Regions from separate parts of the Mesorhizobium sp. RCC_202 genome, predicted to be linked through region 3. Evidence: riboswitches for the same ligand, from Rfam matches in the RefSeq annotation. Region 3 holds a riboswitch; each other region holds the start of a gene.
What was found. Region 3 has a riboswitch for cobalamin ahead of AB6802_RS07915 (hypothetical protein). Riboswitches for the same ligand answer to the same signal wherever they lie in the genome.

Region 1 (5,424 bases), on a different contig from region 3:
GCCGGGTGAAGCCGGAAAGGCCGCCTTCCTGGCGCAGCGTGCGGATGCGCTCGCGGCGGCCGGTCAGGATCTTGTGCGGATAGGCCTGGTGGCCGACATCCCAGATCAGCCGGTCCTGCGGCGTGTTGAAGACGTAGTGCAGCGCGACCGTCAGTTCGACGACGCCAAGGCCGGCGCCGAGATGGCCGCCGGTCTGCGACACGGCGTCGATCAGCTCGGCGCGCAGTTCCGAGGCGAGCTGCGGCAGCGCGCTTTCCTCAAGCGTTCGCAAGTCCGCTGGGATGCGGACCTTGTCGAGCAGCGGCGTGTCTGGCTTCACTCGGGCGCGTCCTGCTGAAACGATCGAACACGGCGCTACCAGTAAAATGCGCCATAATCATGCGCGGAAATAGGCCGGCTACAAGCGAATGTAAATGCGCGTCAGTGTCGCGTGTTATTGCCTGGCCTTAGCCTTCCGGCAGCGGAATGAACTCTTCCTCAAAGAACGTGAGCACCGGAAGCGCAGGGAGCCGGCATTTGCAGGCCGGCATCACCTGAATATCAACACACCTTAGCCTTCCGGCAGCGGGATAAACTCTTCCTCATCGCCGGGAACGATATCGAAGCGACCTATCTTCCACTCCTGCTTGGCCTGCTCGATGCGTTCCTTCGAGGAGGAAACGAAGTTCCACCAGATATAGCGATTGGAGCCCAGAGAAGCGCCGCCGAACAGCATGAAATGGGCGCCGCATTCGGACGAGACGACGATCTCCTCGCCCGGCTTGAACACCAGAAGCCGCTCGGCCGGGAAGCGGTCGCCGGCGATCGAGACCTCGCCTTCGAGCGTATAGATGGCGCGCTCCTCGGCATCCGCCGGGATTTTCACGCTGGCGCCGCCCGCCAGCATGAGATCGGCATAGAGCGTGTCCGATGCGGTCGCGACCGGTGAGCGCAGACCGGAGAATTCGCCGATCACCACGCGACCGCTGACGCCTTCGGCGTCGATTTCCGGCAAGCGGATCGCCGCGGTGTTCTCGAACAGCGGAGCAACCTCTTCCTTGCCGTCGGGCAGCGCCAGCCAGGTCTGCAGGCCGGAGATCGACATCGGCGCCCCGCGCAACTCGTCAGGCGTACGCTCGGAATGCACGATGCCACGCCCCGCGGTCATCAAATTCACGTCGCCCGGCGCGATCACCATTTCGGTGCCGAGCGAATCGCTATGCCTGATCTTGCCGTCGAACAGATAGGTGACGGTGGACAGCCCGATGTGCGGATGCGGGCGCACATCCAGCGCCTGGCCGGCGCGCAGGATGGCCGGACCCATGCGGTCGAAGAAGATGAACGGCCCGACCAGCCGGCGTCTTGCCGTCGGCAATGCGCGGCGCACCTCGAAGCCGCCAATGTCCTTGGCGTTGGGGATGACCATCAATTCGATCTGATCGCAGGCGAAGGCATCGCCGGGCTCGGGATCGTTTCCAGGAAAGAAGCTCATATCGACCTCTCAGGCGAAGCGCAGCGCCGACCTGGCTTTCGCCTTGGCCGCCTCTTCCTCGCGGTTGCGTGGTTCCTGGTTGGTCTCGAGCGAATCGAGCAATTCGCGAGCAACGGCCGCGATCGCCTCGACGGCATGATGGAAGGCGTGCTCGTTGCGTTTTGAGGGTTTGGTCGATCCGCTCAGCTTGCGCACGAACTGCAGTGCGGCGTCATGCACTTCGTCATTGGTCGCCGGCGGTTCGAAATTGGCCAGGGTCTTGATGTTGCGGCACATAGCTTGAACTCCTTACCTGCTTTCTCTGCCCGACCTGCTTCATTTACTCGGCGTCGAGCGGCTCCGTCCCCACCGGCTTGCCGTCGCGCGACAGCCTGATCTTCTCGACCTTGTCCTCGGCGGCCTTCAGCAACCGGTCGCAATGGGCCTTCAGCGCTTCACCGCGCTCATAGATCTTGATCGACTGGTCGAGCGGAACGTCGCCGCGCTCCAGATCATCGACGATCTTCTCCAGCGCGTCGAGCGCCTGTTCGAAGCTCATCGCCTTGACGTCCTCATTGCCTTCGACAGCCATACTTTATCCCTTCATCAGCCGCCCGACATGGGCAGCGACTGAAAATGCCAGTCCTTGCAGATCGTAGCCGCCTTCGAGCAGGCTGACGAGCCGGTTGCCGCTGTGGCGGCCGGCGCGTTCCATCAACTGGCCGGTCGCCCAGTCGAAATCGTCCTCTGTCAGGTTGATCTCGGCCAGCGGGTCACGATGGTGCGCATCGAAACCGGCGGAAATGATGATCAGATCCGGCGCAAAGGCGTCGATCGAGGGCAGCACGCGCGACAGGAAGGCGTCGCGGAACAAATCGCTGCCGGTGCGCGGCGCCAGCGGCGCGTTGACGATGTTGCCGGCGCCGGTCTCGCTCCTGGCGCCGGTGCCCGGATAAAGCGGCATCTGATGCGTCGAGCAATAGAGCACCGACGGATCGTCCCAGAAGATGTCCTGCGTGCCGTTGCCGTGGTGGACGTCCCAGTCGACGATGGCGACGCGCTCGGCCTGATGCTTCTTCTGCGCATAGCGCGCGGCGATGGCCGCCGTGTTGAACAGGCAAAAGCCCATCGCCGTGGCCTTTTCGGCATGGTGTCCAGGCGGGCGGGCGGCAACGAAGACGTTTGCCGCGCGGCCCTCGAAGACATCGTCGACAGCCGCGTTGGCGGCGCCGATCGCCGTCACCGCGGCCTGCCAGCTCTTCGGGCTGGCGCTGGTATCGGCGTCGATCGGGGCGATGCCGCTCTCGGGGATCGCGGCGCGGACACGCTCAACGTGATCCTCGGGATGCGCGTAAAGGATCGTCGCCTCGTCGCCTTCCGGCGCCTCGACGCGGTCGAGCGCCGAAAACGCCTCGTCGTCCAGCACGCGCTCGATGGCGCGCAGACGGTCGGGACGCTCGGGGTGGCCGGGCGGCGTGATGTGTTCGAGAAAGATCGGATGCGTGTAGAGACGTGTAGCCATGGCCTCTAATCTAGGGGCCCAAGGCCGCGATGGCCATGTTTGAATGCCGAATGGCTGGGGACAATCGCGCCTTGCCGTGTCGCTGACGGCATTGGCGCGGCGCTTGGTTCACGCTAAGGTCGCATCGCTGCCTGGTGCCCGCGACGCGGGAGAATCGGGAACACGGTTTCATTCCGTGGCGTGCCCAACGCTGTGAGGGGGACCGCGCCGGCAAACGCCACTGTCGTTGACGGGAAGGCGCCGGACGCGGGTCGATCCCGAGCCAGAAGACCGGCCTGGCAGACATGGTCACCCGCTTGGTCAGGCGGGGGCTGCTTATCGCAGGGGAAAAGCGATGCAAGCACTTGCGCCCGCCATCGGCGGCGATGACTTTGACCAATTGGCGCGCGACGCTGTCTACCGGGCGATGTTCACCAGGCGTGACGTGCGCAGCCATTTCGTTAGCGACGATCTCGACGATGGCGTGCTGGCGCGGCTGCTCACCGCCGCCCACCATGCGCCATCGGTAGGCTACATGCAGCCGTGGAATTTCATCGTCATCCGCGACGCGACCAGACGGCGACAGGTGTGCGATCTTTTCCTTGCCGCGCGCGAACAGGAACTGCCGGCGATCGAGGCGGAGCGGCAGGCGCTCTACCGCAAGCTGAAACTCGAAGGCATCTGCGAGAGCGCGCTCAATCTGTGCATCACCTGCGACCGGCAGCGTTCGAAGGACTCGCCGCTCGGGCGCTGGCACAATCCGGAGATGGACCTCTACAGTACCGTCTGCGCCGTGCAGAATTTCTGGCTGGCGGCGCGCGCGGAAGGTGTCGGCGTCGGCTGGGTCAGCATCATCGAGACGGAGGCGCTGAAGCAGCTTCTGTCGATCCCCGAACATGTCACGCCGATCGCTTATCTCTGCGTCGGCCGCGTCTCGGAATTCGCGCCGAAGCCGGATCTCGAAACGCATGGCTGGGGCAAGCGCCTGGCCTTGTCGGAACTGGTGATGAGCGAGACGTTTCGCGGCGCCGGCGAGGCGCCGCTCAAATCGGCGATTGCAAGACTTGGCGGCGCTCCAAAGAGCTGATCAAGCGGCCCGGGGCGTATCCCAGCGCGAGCCGCCGCCGAAAGAGCCGAGCGCCTTGTCGCGCAATTCCCGGAATTTCGACGATGCCTCTGCCAGGTGGCGGTCCCATTCCGGATTGGGGGTCTGGCCCTCGATGGCGTCGAAATAGACCTGCATCAGCGAGGCGATTGCGAACGGCTCGATGAAAGCCGCCTTGAAGGCCCAGGCAAAGACGATGGCCAGCACGAAGGCCCAGCCGGCGAGTTGTCCCGGCATCACCCAGAGGATCGCGGCGGCCGGCGCCAGCATCAACAGGAAGATAACGAAGGACAGGCCCCACATGATCACCGCCAGCCAGACTGCGTTCTTGACCATGTGCTTGCCGTTCTGCGCGTAAAGCACGACACCTTGCCGCGCCGTCTCGAAAGGCGAGTTCGAATTGATGCGAATGTTGTAGCCGAGGATGATCTCGTCGACATAGGTCAGCGACAGACGGATGACGGTGTTGATGAAGCTGACCAGGCCGCTCAAGCCCGGAATGGGCAGGAAGGCGGCGATGCCGCCGATCAGGCCGGTGATGGCGCGGATGGCGCCCTTGACCAGCTGGTCGACGACGAAAAGGATGTTGGCCTCGGCAAAACGCTGGGTCACCACTTCCTTGGCATAGGCGATCTGGCCCTGGCCGTCGGGCACATCGTGGCCGTCGATCAGGTGGACCATGACGGCGATGTGGCCGGCCTTGAGCACATAGAGGATGTATTCTCGGATCCAGTAGACGGCGATCGAGACGATGCCGAAGCCGACAACGCCGCCCCATAGCGCAAACGACGCCGGACCGTCAGGATCGGTGGAGATGTGGCCGACGCCATAGCCGACGCTGGCGCCCGTGCCGGTCGCCATGATGTAGGCAATCGTGATGCCGAAATAGACGATCATGCGGAAGACGATGAACGGCCATGTCCGCATCATGATGGACACCGACCGGCCGATGCTGAAATCCCACATGGCCCGACTCTCCACACCCTAAGAGATGGCGGGAGAACATGCGCCGGCGCCGGCGAAAGTCAATCGCCGGCAACCTTTATGCCAGTGAAACCGGTGCACAAGTCCACGGACCGCCTAAGATTTTTCGAGCAAGCCTTTAAGCAACTGCTGAAAAGCCGCAATTGCTTTCTTGGACGTCGCCTCCGGATCCTTCGAATTGGCGATGCGCTGCGCGGCCTGGCTGCTGGCGCCGTTGATCAGCCGCGCCGCCGTCTCCGGGTCGAGGTCGGCAACGACCACTCCCTCCGCCTGCAGCGCGGTCAGGTGATCGGTCATTGAAGCCGTGCAGGCATTGGCGTTCGGCCATTGCGCTGGGTCGCCAAGCACGGCCGGGCCGTCGCGGAACATGATGCGCTGGATTTC
Region 2 (5,424 bases), on a different contig from region 3:
GATGAACTGGCAGCGCGCGTCGTCGCGCAGGAAGGTCGCCACCTCGATCAGATTGGCCGGCTCGACCAGAACCGTCAGCTCGCCATAGGCAAGCACTGTCTCGCCGATGCGTCCTGAGAGCTTCTCGCCAAGATAAGTGGAGAGGTCGTTCAATGCCTGGGTCATCGGCTCACCGTTCGATCGTGCCGGTGCGGCGGATCTTCTTCTGCAGAAGGAGAATGCCGTAAAGCAGCGCTTCGGCGCTCGGCGGGCAGCCGGGCACATAGATGTCGACCGGCACGATGCGGTCGCAGCCGCGTACCACCGAATAAGAATAGTGGTAATAGCCGCCGCCATTGGCGCAGGAACCCATCGAGATGACGTAGCGCGGCTCCGGCATCTGGTCGTAGACCTTGCGCAAAGCCGGCGCCATCTTGTTGGTCAGCGTGCCGGCCACGATCATGATGTCGGACTGGCGCGGAGAGGCGCGCGGCGCGACACCGAAACGCTCCGAATCGTAACGCGGCATCGAGGTGTGGATCATCTCGACCGCGCAGCAGGCGAGGCCGAAGGTCATGAACATCAGCGAGCCGCTGCGCGCCCAGGTGATGAGCGCTTCGGTCGAGGTGACAAGGAAACCCTTGTCGGCCAGTTCATTGTTGATTTCGAGAAAGAAGGGATCGTCCTCCCCCACCGGCCGACCGGTGTTGGGGTCGATGATGCCCTTGGGCTTCGGCGCGACGAGGGTGCCTGAACTGTCGTTCAATCCCATTCCAGCGCTCCTTTTTTCCATTCATAGGCAAAGCCGATGGTCAGCACCGCCAAAAACACCATCATCGACCAGAAACCGAGCATGCCGATCTTCGAGAAGGAGACGGCCCAGGGAAACAGGAAGGCCACTTCCAGGTCGAAGATGATGAACAGGATCGACACCAGGTAGAAACGGATGTCGAATTTCATGCGGGCGTCGTCGAATGAGTTGAACCCGCATTCATAGGCGGAAAGCTTTTCCGGATCGGGATTGCGGTAGGCCACGAGGAACGGCGCCACCAGCAGCGCCAGGCCGACGACCAGCGCCACGGCGATGAACAGGACGATCGGCAGGTACGAACTCAGGAGTGCGCTCATGCGGCGGCTTTCCTCGGCGGGCCAGTTCACTTTGATTACAGCAACGAACTCTAATGCGGAAGCGTGACAGTTTAACCGCTGAACCGTTTTAGGAGGCCCATGCTGCAACGCGGCGAGGGTTAGCGCAGCGGTTTCAGCGAAGCAAGTCAAACCTTGTTCAAATTACCGCCCTGGACGCCATATCGGAGGAAACTGGTCCGATCCGCTCCTGTTTGATTTCCTTCTCTTTTTACTCCACTTCTGTCTCCTGACACATCTCCCGCCATTTGCCTGCTAGCATCACCGGAATCACCGGCTAAAAATCCGGCAAACGATCAGGGCAAGGTCGCCTCGATGAAGGACAAGATTTCGCTTCCTATGGCCCGGCGCATCGCGCTCGGCGCGCAGGGTTTCACCGACCCGCGGCCCGGCGGCACACCCGATCGGCGACACCTTGCCCGCGTGCTTTCCCGCACCGGCTTGCTGCAGATCGATTCCGTCAGCGCCGTGGTGCGCGCGCACTATATGCCGCTCTATTCGCGCCTTGGCCCCTATCCGCTCGCGCTGCTCGACAACGCCGCCGTCACCCGCAAGCGCACCGTGTTCGAATACTGGGCGCATGAAGCGTCCTTCCTGCCGGTCGAGACCTGGCCGCTGATGCGCTGGCGCATGCAGCGCGCCGAACAGGGCGGCGAAATGTATCTCGGCCTCGCCAAATGGGGACGCGAGCGGACCGGGATGATCGATGAAATCTATAAGCAAGTCGCCGAACGCGGGCCGACCGCTGCTTCCGACATAGAAGGCCACAAGGGCAACGGCGGCTGGTGGGGCTGGAGCGAGGCCAAGCACGCTTTCGAATGGCTGTTCTGGGCTGGCCGCATCACCACCGCCTACCGGCGCGGCTTCGAGCGCTATTACGACTTGCCGGCGCGCGTTTTGCCGCAGGCCGTGCTCGACCTGCCTGTCCCCTCCGTCGAGGACGCGCACCGCGAATTGCTGCGCATTTCCGCCCGCGCCCACGGCATCGCCACCTATGGCGACCTGCGCGACTATTTTCGCCTGGCGCCCGGCGACACCAAGGACCGCATCGAGGAACTGGTCGAAATGGGCGAGTTGCTGCCCGTAAGCGTCGAAGGCTGGGACAGGACCGCTTATCTGCACAAGGACGCCCGTTTTCCCCGCCGCATCGAGGCGCGCGCCTTGCTTGCGCCGTTCGATCCCGTCGTTTTCGAACGGTCGCGCTCGGAGCGGCTTTTCAATTTCCGCTATCGCATCGAAATCTACACGCCTGCCGACAAGCGCCAATACGGCTATTACGTGCTGCCTTTCCTGCTCGGCGACACGATCGTCGCCCGCGTCGACCTCAAAGCCGACCGTCCAGCGGGTGTGCTGCGCGTCCATGCCGCCTATGCCGAGCCTGAAGCGCCGCCGGAGACAGCCGCCCAGCTTTTCGAGGAATTGAAGCAGATGCAGGCCTGGCTCGGCTTGGAGCACATCGAAGTGACGCCAGCGGGCGACCTCGGGCAGCCACTGGCCGACCTTTCAGCGTCGTAACCGCGCGTTGACACCGCTGCCTGCAAAAGCCTAAATCCCTCCAGACGGTCCCTTGCCCGCAACGGCAAGGGCCAAGAGGGAATGCGGTGCGGGACAAAAACCCAAATCCGCGGCTGTCCCCGCAACTGTAAGCGATGAGCCAAGGCCGAAAGCCACTGGGAATTCCCGGGAAGGCGGCCAACCAAGGCGATGATCCGCGAGCCAGGAGACCTGCCGTCTGCGACAGAACAATCCGATCGCCCGGCGGGTTTCCGGGCAAGGAGCCCGGCTTTTTGGACCACAACGGCAGTTTTTCGGCTGGCCCAGCGGATAATTCGTCCGAGGGCGACGCTTTGGCCGGCGTGACGGTCATCGTCTGCGCTTCCTGCCGCAATGAGGCCGGCTCCGATGCCCACCCCCGCGCCGGCGAATTGCTGGCCGATGACACCCGCCGCGCCGCAGCCGATGACAACATCCGCATCCGCACGGTCGAATGCCTCGGCAATTGCAAGCGGCGGCTGAGCGCGGCGATCCTGCGCGACGGCTGCTGGAGCTATGTCTTCGGCGACCTGAGCGCGACCAGCGGCGCCGACCTCGTTGCCGGCGCAAAGCTCTTCGCCACGTCGACGGATGGCCTGATCCCCTGGCGCGGCCGCCCCGATTCCCTCAAGCGCGGCCTTGTTGCCCGCATCCCTCCCCTCGACATGCTGAAGGACTGACCATGAGCGCTTCCGTTTCCCGTATTCCCTGCACCGTCGTCACCGGCTTCCTCGGCGCCGGCAAGACGACCCTGGTCCGTCATCTGCTGGAGAATGCCGGCGGCAAGCGCATCGCCATCATCGTCAACGAGTTCGGTGACATCGGCATCGACGGCGAAATCCTCAAAGGCTGCGGCATCGACACCTGCCCGGAGGAAAACATCGTCGAACTGGCCAATGGCTGCATCTGCTGCACCGTGGCCGACGATTTCGTGCCGGCGCTCGACCAGATCCTGGCGCTCACCCCCAAGGTCGACCACATCCTGATCGAGACCTCCGGCCTCGCTTTGCCGAAGCCGCTGGTCCAGGCATTCCAGTGGCCGACGGTGAAGAGCCGGGTGACCGTCGACGGCGTCATTGCCGTGGTCGATGGCCCGGCGCTCGCCGAAGGCCGCGTCGCCAGCGACATGGATGCTTTACAGGCGCAGCGCGCCCAGGACGATAGCCTCGACCACGACGACCCGGTCGAGGAAGTCTTCGAGGACCAGATCGCTTGCGCCGACCTCATCATTCTCTCGAAAAACGACCTGATGGACGCCGCCGGCTCGGCCCGCGCCAACGCCATCATTGGCGAACACTCCGCCCGCGCCGTGAAGATCGTGCCGACATCGCATGGCAAGGTCGATCCCTCGGTGCTGCTCGGTCTCGGCCTCGCCGTCGAGGACGACATCGAGAACCGCAAATCGCATCATGACGGCGCGTTCGACCACGAGCATGACGATTTCGACACCTTCATCGTCGACATCCCGTCGATCGCCAATCCGGACGAGCTGGCAAAGCGTGTCGCCACCGCCGCCGAACAGGAAAACGTGTTGCGCGTCAAAGGTTTCGTCGAAGTCGGCGGCAAGCCGATGCGGCTTTTGCTGCAGGCCGTCGGCCAGCGCGTCAACCATTACTATGACCGCGCCTGGACCGCCGAGGACGACCGCCGCTCGCGTCTCGTCGTCATCGGCCTCAAGGGGCTGAACCGCCCGGCGATCGAGGCTATACTCGCCGGCTGACGCCAACCGACCTAGGGGCGAAATGCACATACTGACCACCAGCTCCGCCTCGCTCGACGATCTCGCCGAGCCGGTCGATCTGCGGCAGACGCCGGCGGATATCTTGGCCCTGTCCTTCACCGACAGCGACCTCGCCGGCCTGGCGGTGGCATGGAAAGCCGACGCCGCCCGCTTGCCCTCGATGCGGCTCGCGGCGCTGCGCGACCTGCGCCATCCGATGTCCGTCGATCTATGGATCGACAGCGTCGCCCGCCACGCCAAGGTCATCCTTATCCGCATCCTGGGCGGCTACGACTGGTGGCGCTACGGCTGCGACCAGCTCGCGGCGGTGGCGCGCGAACGCGGCATCAAGCTCGTGCTGCTGCCCGGTGAAAGCCATGACGAGGATCAAAGGCTGATCGAGGCCTCGACGCTGCCCCGCGCCGAGCTGGACGCCTTGCTCGGCTATTTCCGCGAGGGCGGCCCGGCAAATATGAGCGCACTGATGCAGCGGCTGGCGCGCTTGGCTGGATCGGCTGCGTCGGTGGCGGGACCGGTGGCGGTGCCGAAGTCGGGATATTATGAGCCGGGGCTGGGAGTTGTCGGAAAGCCATCGGGCGTTGGCGAACTCGACGCCGACAATGTCAGCGTCTCCATTGTACCCATCCTCTTCTATCGCTCGATGCTCCTCGCCGCGGACGTCGCGCCCATCGACGCACTCGTCGAAGCGCTCCGTCAGTGCGGCCTGGCCCCAGTCCCGATCTTCGTCTCCAGCCTGAAAGACCCGACGTCGCTGGTCTTCGTCGAGGACGCCATCGCATCGCTGAAACCGGCCGTCATCATCACCGCGACCGCCTTCGCCTCAGGCGCCGAACCCGGCGTCGAAACCCTGTTCGACCGCGCCGGCGTGCCCGTCTTCCAGGTCATCGTCGCCACCACCCGCCGCGACGTCTGGGAAAACAACCAGCGCGGCCTGGCGCCGGCCGATCTCGCCATGCATGTTGTGCTGCCGGAGCTCGACGGCCGTATCCTCGCCGGTGCAATCTCCTTCAAGGGCGAGATCGAGA
Region 3 (5,424 bases):
CGATGCCGTCATCGAGGCTACCAACAGCGATATCTTCACCTATGGCATCTCCGACAAGAAGACCGGCATCATCGTCCAGAAGCCCGACGGCAATCTTGCGCCCGTCTATTTCTCGCGCCTCTCCAAGAACCTGCCGGCGCCTTTCAAGCCCGAGCCCTATTCGGGCAGCGGCACGAACCTGCATCACAAGTTCATTGTGCTCGATTTCAACACCGACGACGCGCGGGTCTGGACGGGATCCTACAATTTCAGCCCTACCGCCGACACCAAGAACGGCGAGAACCTGCTGCTCATCCGCGACCGTGCGGTCGCCACAGCCTATATGGTCGAAGGCCTGCGGATCTTCGACACCTATCATTTCCGTGTCCTGCAGCAGGACGCCGCGAAGGCGAAGAAAACCTTGTCGCTCGCCCGGCCGCCGGCCAATGCCGGCGAGCAGCCTTGGTGGCTGGAAGACTACACCGATCCGGTCAAGATCCGCGATCGCGAGCTGTTTGCCTGACCTTTGCCTGACACGAAGCTGCCGCCGAAGGAATGTCAGCCCTCACGGCAACTGGTCAGCTATTGGATCGGGGCATGGGCTAAGCTTGTTCCGGTTGTTGTAGGCGCAGCTACCCGCCGAGCCTAAGTCTGCTGCTGGGGCAATGATCTGCCCTGGTCGCCAGCGAAGAACCAGGCCTGCCTCACCTCACGCTGATCAGCGCCGTGCCGACGATCGCCAGCAGCGCGCCGGCCCAGGCGGCGGTGGTCGGCCTTTGCCCGCTGCGCAGCCACACCAACGGCAGGATGATGATCGGCGTCACCGAGGACAGCGTCGAGATGATGCCGACATTGCCGGTGCGTAGCGCCGCCATCAGGCATGACATGCCAAGCGAGGTGCCGACGAAGGCGGAAAGGACGGCAAGCCCGACCGTGCCGAACTGGACGGCCTCGCGCTTGCCCCTGCCGAACGGCGTCGTCGCAAGCGCCATGAACAGGATCACGGCGAGGCCGGAGCGCAGCGCCATGGCCGTGAACGGCTCGACGCCGGCAGCCATCGCCGGCCGCGCCAAAAGGGTGCCGATCGCCTGGCCGATCGCCGTGATCACGCCAAGCAGGATGCCGGGCCACAATCGTCCGGTAAGCGGCGGGGCAGGCGCCGTGCTGATCGGCACCGTGCCTGGTGTCACCGCCGGCATCGGCGGCGCCTTGTCGCCGCCTTTCAGGAAGCGTCTTGGCATGCCGATGGCCAGCACGATGCCGCAAAGCACCAGGAGAACGCCCAGCGCCTGCCAGTGGTTGATCGTTTCGCCGAGCACGAGATAGCCGAGCGCCAGGGCGAAAGGCGAGGTAAGCGAGAACAGCAGTGCCGTGATGCGCGGGCCGACCGAATAGATGGTGGCGAAATAGGCCGTGCTGGCGATGCTGATGCCGGCGAAGCTCGATCCGGCAAGCAGCCAGAACTCCCTCGGCCCGATCGTATGCCAGCCGCCGATCACCAGCGACACCGAGCCGGTCATCACGAAGGTCGCGAGCATCTGCCAGCGGGCAAGCTGGAGGAGGGGAACGCGGCCCTTGAGCTCGCTGAGGAACATCGAGCTCAGCGCGCTGCAGCAGGCGGCGGTGACGGCGAGGGCTTCGGGGAGGAGCATGGTTGGCCGTTGCGAATCCGGAGGCCGGGCGATTTCCCGATCCTTACGCCAGCCTGCCGCGCTCCGATAGGCGGCGCTGGCACGATCGCCGCTAGAGCAATTCCAGGAAAAGTGGCAGCGGTTTTCCGTCCGGAATTGCGTAGACAAAAAGCCGGAGCGGTTCGCCGTTTCCGCGAAACGGTGAAGCGCTCTGGGCCAGTTGTCGCCTTTGCGCTTTGCTCGCGTCGCTTTCATGTGGACGCCTGTCATCGGCGGATGGTTAGATCATCACGTTCAAGGTGCCCTTTGGCCTGAGTCGGCCTGGGGGATAATTGGGAAGCCGGTGCGATTCCGGCGCTGCCCCCGCAACGGTAGCGAAGCTTGCGTTCCGACAACAAGCCACTGGGTGACAAGCCTGGGAAGGTGTCGGGACAGGTCCCGCAACGGACAGCTTCGGAGCCCGGAAACCAGCCTCGAGCAGAGTTGAACTCGACTGATCGCGGTGGGCGGTCAAGAGGCGGATACGGATCGGCCTCAGTGCCGCCCGTGACTTTCCTCCATCACCACCAGGTTCAGTCCTTGCGAAAGAAGGACGAACATGGATTCGCACAATGAAATACCCGGGCTCGCGCCCGGCAGGCCGGAACGCCCGCGCAGGATGCGCCGGGCCAACGCGGCGACGATGCGCGCCGTTTCGCCATTGCCGCCGCCGGAAGAAGTGTTCGCCGACTGGCTGCTGTCGGTGCCGCATGAGGCCGATCTGGAAGCGGCGGCGCTGAGCAAGGTCGCGCTGATCGACCGCTGCGGCTCGCTGCATCCCGACGTGCAGCGGCTGCGCACCTTACTGGCCGTCGTCGCCGGCACCAGCGCCGGGCCGACGCGCGTCCGCAATCTCTGAAATTCCCGACGCGGTGGCGCCGCTGGTAGGCCCTGGGCTGGCCGGCCGTCGCTCAGACCGCGCGCGTGCGCGATAAGGGCGAACCGAAAATCGACCACCCGGTGGCGATGAGCGCTGCGCCCATGGCGATCAGCACGGCAAGGCTCGGCAGGTGGAAGACCATGTCGCTCCAGCGTGGCTCGATGATCCCGCCGGTGCTGAAGCTCTCGCCGCTGAACTGGCACAGGATCCAGGAGGCGCCGCTGCGCACCATGTCGGCGTCGATGTCGGAGATCAGCGCCTTGGCGTCGCGCTCGGCGGCGGGCATCGTCGCCATATAGGCGAGCAGCGCCTTGGCGGTGGCGAGATAAGCGTGGCTGCACTCGTTGAACGGGCTCTGCTCGTCGCCGAGGCTGCCCGGCATCAGGCCCCACAGGCAATAGGTGAATTGCAGATTGCCGTGATTGTAGAGCCGCCGGAAGGTCGGGTCGGTCACGGTCTGCGCTCGCGCCAGCGCGAGGATGTCGCTGCGATAACGCGCGATCACCGCCATCTGGCCATGCGTCAGGCTGGGGATCTGGATGCCGGGAGGAGGCGGCGCCGAGGAACCGCTATGGGCTTGCGCCGGCGAAACAGCCGCAAGCGAGGGCCAGACCGTTAAAAACAAAACGGCCGCCAGGGCGCGAAACCATGGCGGCCGATACATCGGGATATCAGGCGTAGCGGCGCGCGGCGCCGCCTTGCTTGCCGGCCGAAAGCTGACGCTCGGCGACGGCCCCGAAGACAAGTCCGACCACGGCCCACAGGATGAGCTGGATGCCGAGCGACGCGATGCGGAACTGCCACAGCACGATCGCCGAGAAGTTCTCCGGCACCTCGTTGATGTCGGGAAGGGCCGCCTTGACCAGCATGAAGACGACGAGGAAGGCGAGCGCCGCGACGATCGAAGCGTTCCAACCGCCGAGCCGGCTCCACAGCCGCTGCGCCAGGCCGACCGCGGCCACCATGGCCGCGATCGAGATCGCGATCATGATGAAGAACAATTCCGTCCGGTAGGCAATCGTTTCGGGGTTGCCGACCGCCGGCGGGTTGGCCGGGTATTTGAGCTGAGGCACCACGATCACGGCGAGGAAGCCGAGCACGGCCAGCAATGCCGAGGTGCCGCGCGGGCCGAGCGAGCCCAGCCGTCCGTTGGCGTAGGCGAAGACCAGCGAGAACAACCCGCCAAGCGCCGCGCCATAGATCAGCACGCCGGTGGCAAGGCCGATGCCCGCCTGCGTCGGCCGGCTGACCAGTTCTTCTTCGGGCGCCTCGTTGGCGGCCTTGGCCTGCGATTCTTCGAAGGCGATGGCTTTGTCGACTTGCGGCTCGCCATAGACGCGCGCGAAGGCAAACGCGATCAGCCCCGCGACAAGCCCGACGAGCATGCCGCGCAGCAAAAGTTTTCCAACCATGTCAAATCCCCTTCAGCGATGCTGAACCGCTTTAGTGGCAGGGGAAGCCGAGCAGGTGGCGGCCGTCATGCACGAATTCGTGCACATACATGCCGCGGATCAGCGATGTCGCGCCTTCTTCCGCGCCGACGAAGTAGATCGCCAGCATCAAGAGCAGCCCGCCGAAGATGGCCCAGGGCAGAAGTTCGCGGACCGGAATTGGCGTTGCGCCGTAACCGGGTGCGAAAGTGGTGTTGGACATATTGACCTCCCCTGGGATCCTGCGTCCCGTTGATCGACAAATGGCTACGAGACAAGGCCTGACTTTCGGCTTTCGCCGATCACAGTGGCGCGACCGTGCCGGATTCGCACCGGCTTCCAATCTCGTATCACACTAAAACACTTGTCAGCACTTCGTTCGCCTGTCAACGACATGTGCTGTCGGCACGGCTTCGTGAGCCCGAATTTCACTGGTCCACGCCTATCCACAGAGGCTTTTTCGCATGGTCGCACGCCTGACGATGATCGCAAGCGGCGCTACGCCCGGCATGCGCAAGGGCCGTTTCCCGAACGACGAGGCGCTGGAGCCACAAGCCGTGGAGCGCGCCCGGACGATGGCCGCTTCGCTTCGCCGCGCCGACCGCGTCTGGACGAGCCCCGCGCTTGCCGCCCGGCAGACGGCGCAAGCGCTTGGCCTCCAGGCGGGCGTCGAGCCCCTGCTTGCCGAACAGGATTTTGCCCGCTGGGCAGGCCGGAGCTTCGAGGAAGTCCAGGCCGAGAACCCCGATGGCATGGCGGCGTGGTTTGCCGACCCGGACGCGGCACCGCATGGCGGCGAAACGCTCAGTGCCGTGGCGCAACGTGGCGCCGCGCTGGTCGAGCGTCTGGCCGGCGAGGGCGGTCACACCATCGCGGTGACCCATGCGGTGGTGATCCGCGCGGCCATCGTCCATGTCCTGGGCGCGCCGTCGTCGTCGGTGTGGAAGATCGACATCGAGCCGCTGTCGCTCACCGATTTACGCAGCGACGGCCGCCGCTGGGTCTTGCGCGCGAGCGGGATCGTCGCCGGCTGAACGAAACAATTGCCGCGAAGTGTGAAATACTTCTCAGTTGACAATTCAATGATGCCTATAGGTTTTCCTCTAAGGTTAGGTTATCCTTATTGAGAGGGTAAAAATACAATAATTGCCGGGGGGCTGGCCTGTGAAGCGATTCCTTTGGATTCGTTCGCTTTTCATTGTTTTCATGGCCGCGCTTCAAGGCTGCATGGCCGATCCGACAAAGCACTATGTCGGCGTTCCGCCGGTCATCGATGCGGCAAGCGTCGAGCAGTCGAGCAATCGCATCAGCCGGATCATGAATGCCCTGGCGCGCGATACTGGCGGCGGCACCTATTATGACCTGACCGAAGCTGGGTTCAACTATGTCGACGATCGCTGCATGGAGTATTTCAGCGAGCTCTACTACCTGGATCGCCGCCGCGAAGCGACGAAGGCCGGCCTCG

Region 1: another riboswitch for cobalamin. It lies ahead of bluB (5,6-dimethylbenzimidazole synthase); the one in region 3 lies ahead of AB6802_RS07915 (hypothetical protein).
Region 2: another riboswitch for cobalamin. It lies ahead of AB6802_RS12585 (DUF1636 family protein); the one in region 3 lies ahead of AB6802_RS07915 (hypothetical protein).

The regions. Positions count from the first base shown of each region.
Region 1 is NZ_JBFUPO010000008.1:102,967-108,390, forward strand. Features, by position in the region: gene dxs (1-deoxy-D-xylulose-5-phosphate synthase) at 1-319, opposite strand, end outside; gene AB6802_RS19280 (pirin family protein) at 551-1,471, opposite strand; gene AB6802_RS19285 (DUF2277 domain-containing protein) at 1,481-1,747, opposite strand; gene AB6802_RS19290 (exodeoxyribonuclease VII small subunit) at 1,791-2,042, opposite strand; gene AB6802_RS19295 (histone deacetylase family protein) at 2,046-2,972, opposite strand; cobalamin riboswitch at 3,088-3,266, shown strand; gene bluB (5,6-dimethylbenzimidazole synthase) at 3,307-4,038, shown strand; gene AB6802_RS19305 (hypothetical protein) at 4,039-5,022, opposite strand; gene AB6802_RS19310 (TetR/AcrR family transcriptional regulator) at 5,137-5,424, opposite strand, start outside.
Region 2 is NZ_JBFUPO010000004.1:506,760-512,183, reverse strand. Features, by position in the region: gene AB6802_RS12605 (NADH-quinone oxidoreductase subunit C) at 1-165, opposite strand, end outside; gene AB6802_RS12600 (NADH-quinone oxidoreductase subunit B family protein) at 170-751, opposite strand; gene AB6802_RS12595 (NADH-quinone oxidoreductase subunit A) at 742-1,107, opposite strand; gene AB6802_RS12590 (winged helix-turn-helix domain-containing protein) at 1,441-2,640, shown strand; cobalamin riboswitch at 2,669-2,873, shown strand; gene AB6802_RS12585 (DUF1636 family protein) at 2,913-3,338, shown strand; gene cobW (cobalamin biosynthesis protein CobW) at 3,341-4,378, shown strand; gene AB6802_RS12575 (cobaltochelatase subunit CobN) at 4,401-5,424, shown strand, end outside.
Region 3 is NZ_JBFUPO010000003.1:135,006-140,429, forward strand. Features, by position in the region: gene AB6802_RS07905 (phospholipase D-like domain-containing protein) at 1-502, shown strand, start outside; gene AB6802_RS07910 (DMT family transporter) at 684-1,631, opposite strand; cobalamin riboswitch at 1,891-2,101, shown strand; gene AB6802_RS07915 (hypothetical protein) at 2,209-2,508, shown strand; gene AB6802_RS07920 (hypothetical protein) at 2,561-3,193, opposite strand; gene AB6802_RS07925 (CbtA family protein) at 3,201-3,941, opposite strand; gene AB6802_RS07930 (CbtB domain-containing protein) at 3,973-4,182, opposite strand; adenosylcobalamin (AdoCbl) riboswitch at 4,183-4,327, opposite strand; gene AB6802_RS07935 (histidine phosphatase family protein) at 4,424-4,993, shown strand; gene AB6802_RS07940 (hypothetical protein) at 5,187-5,424, shown strand, end outside.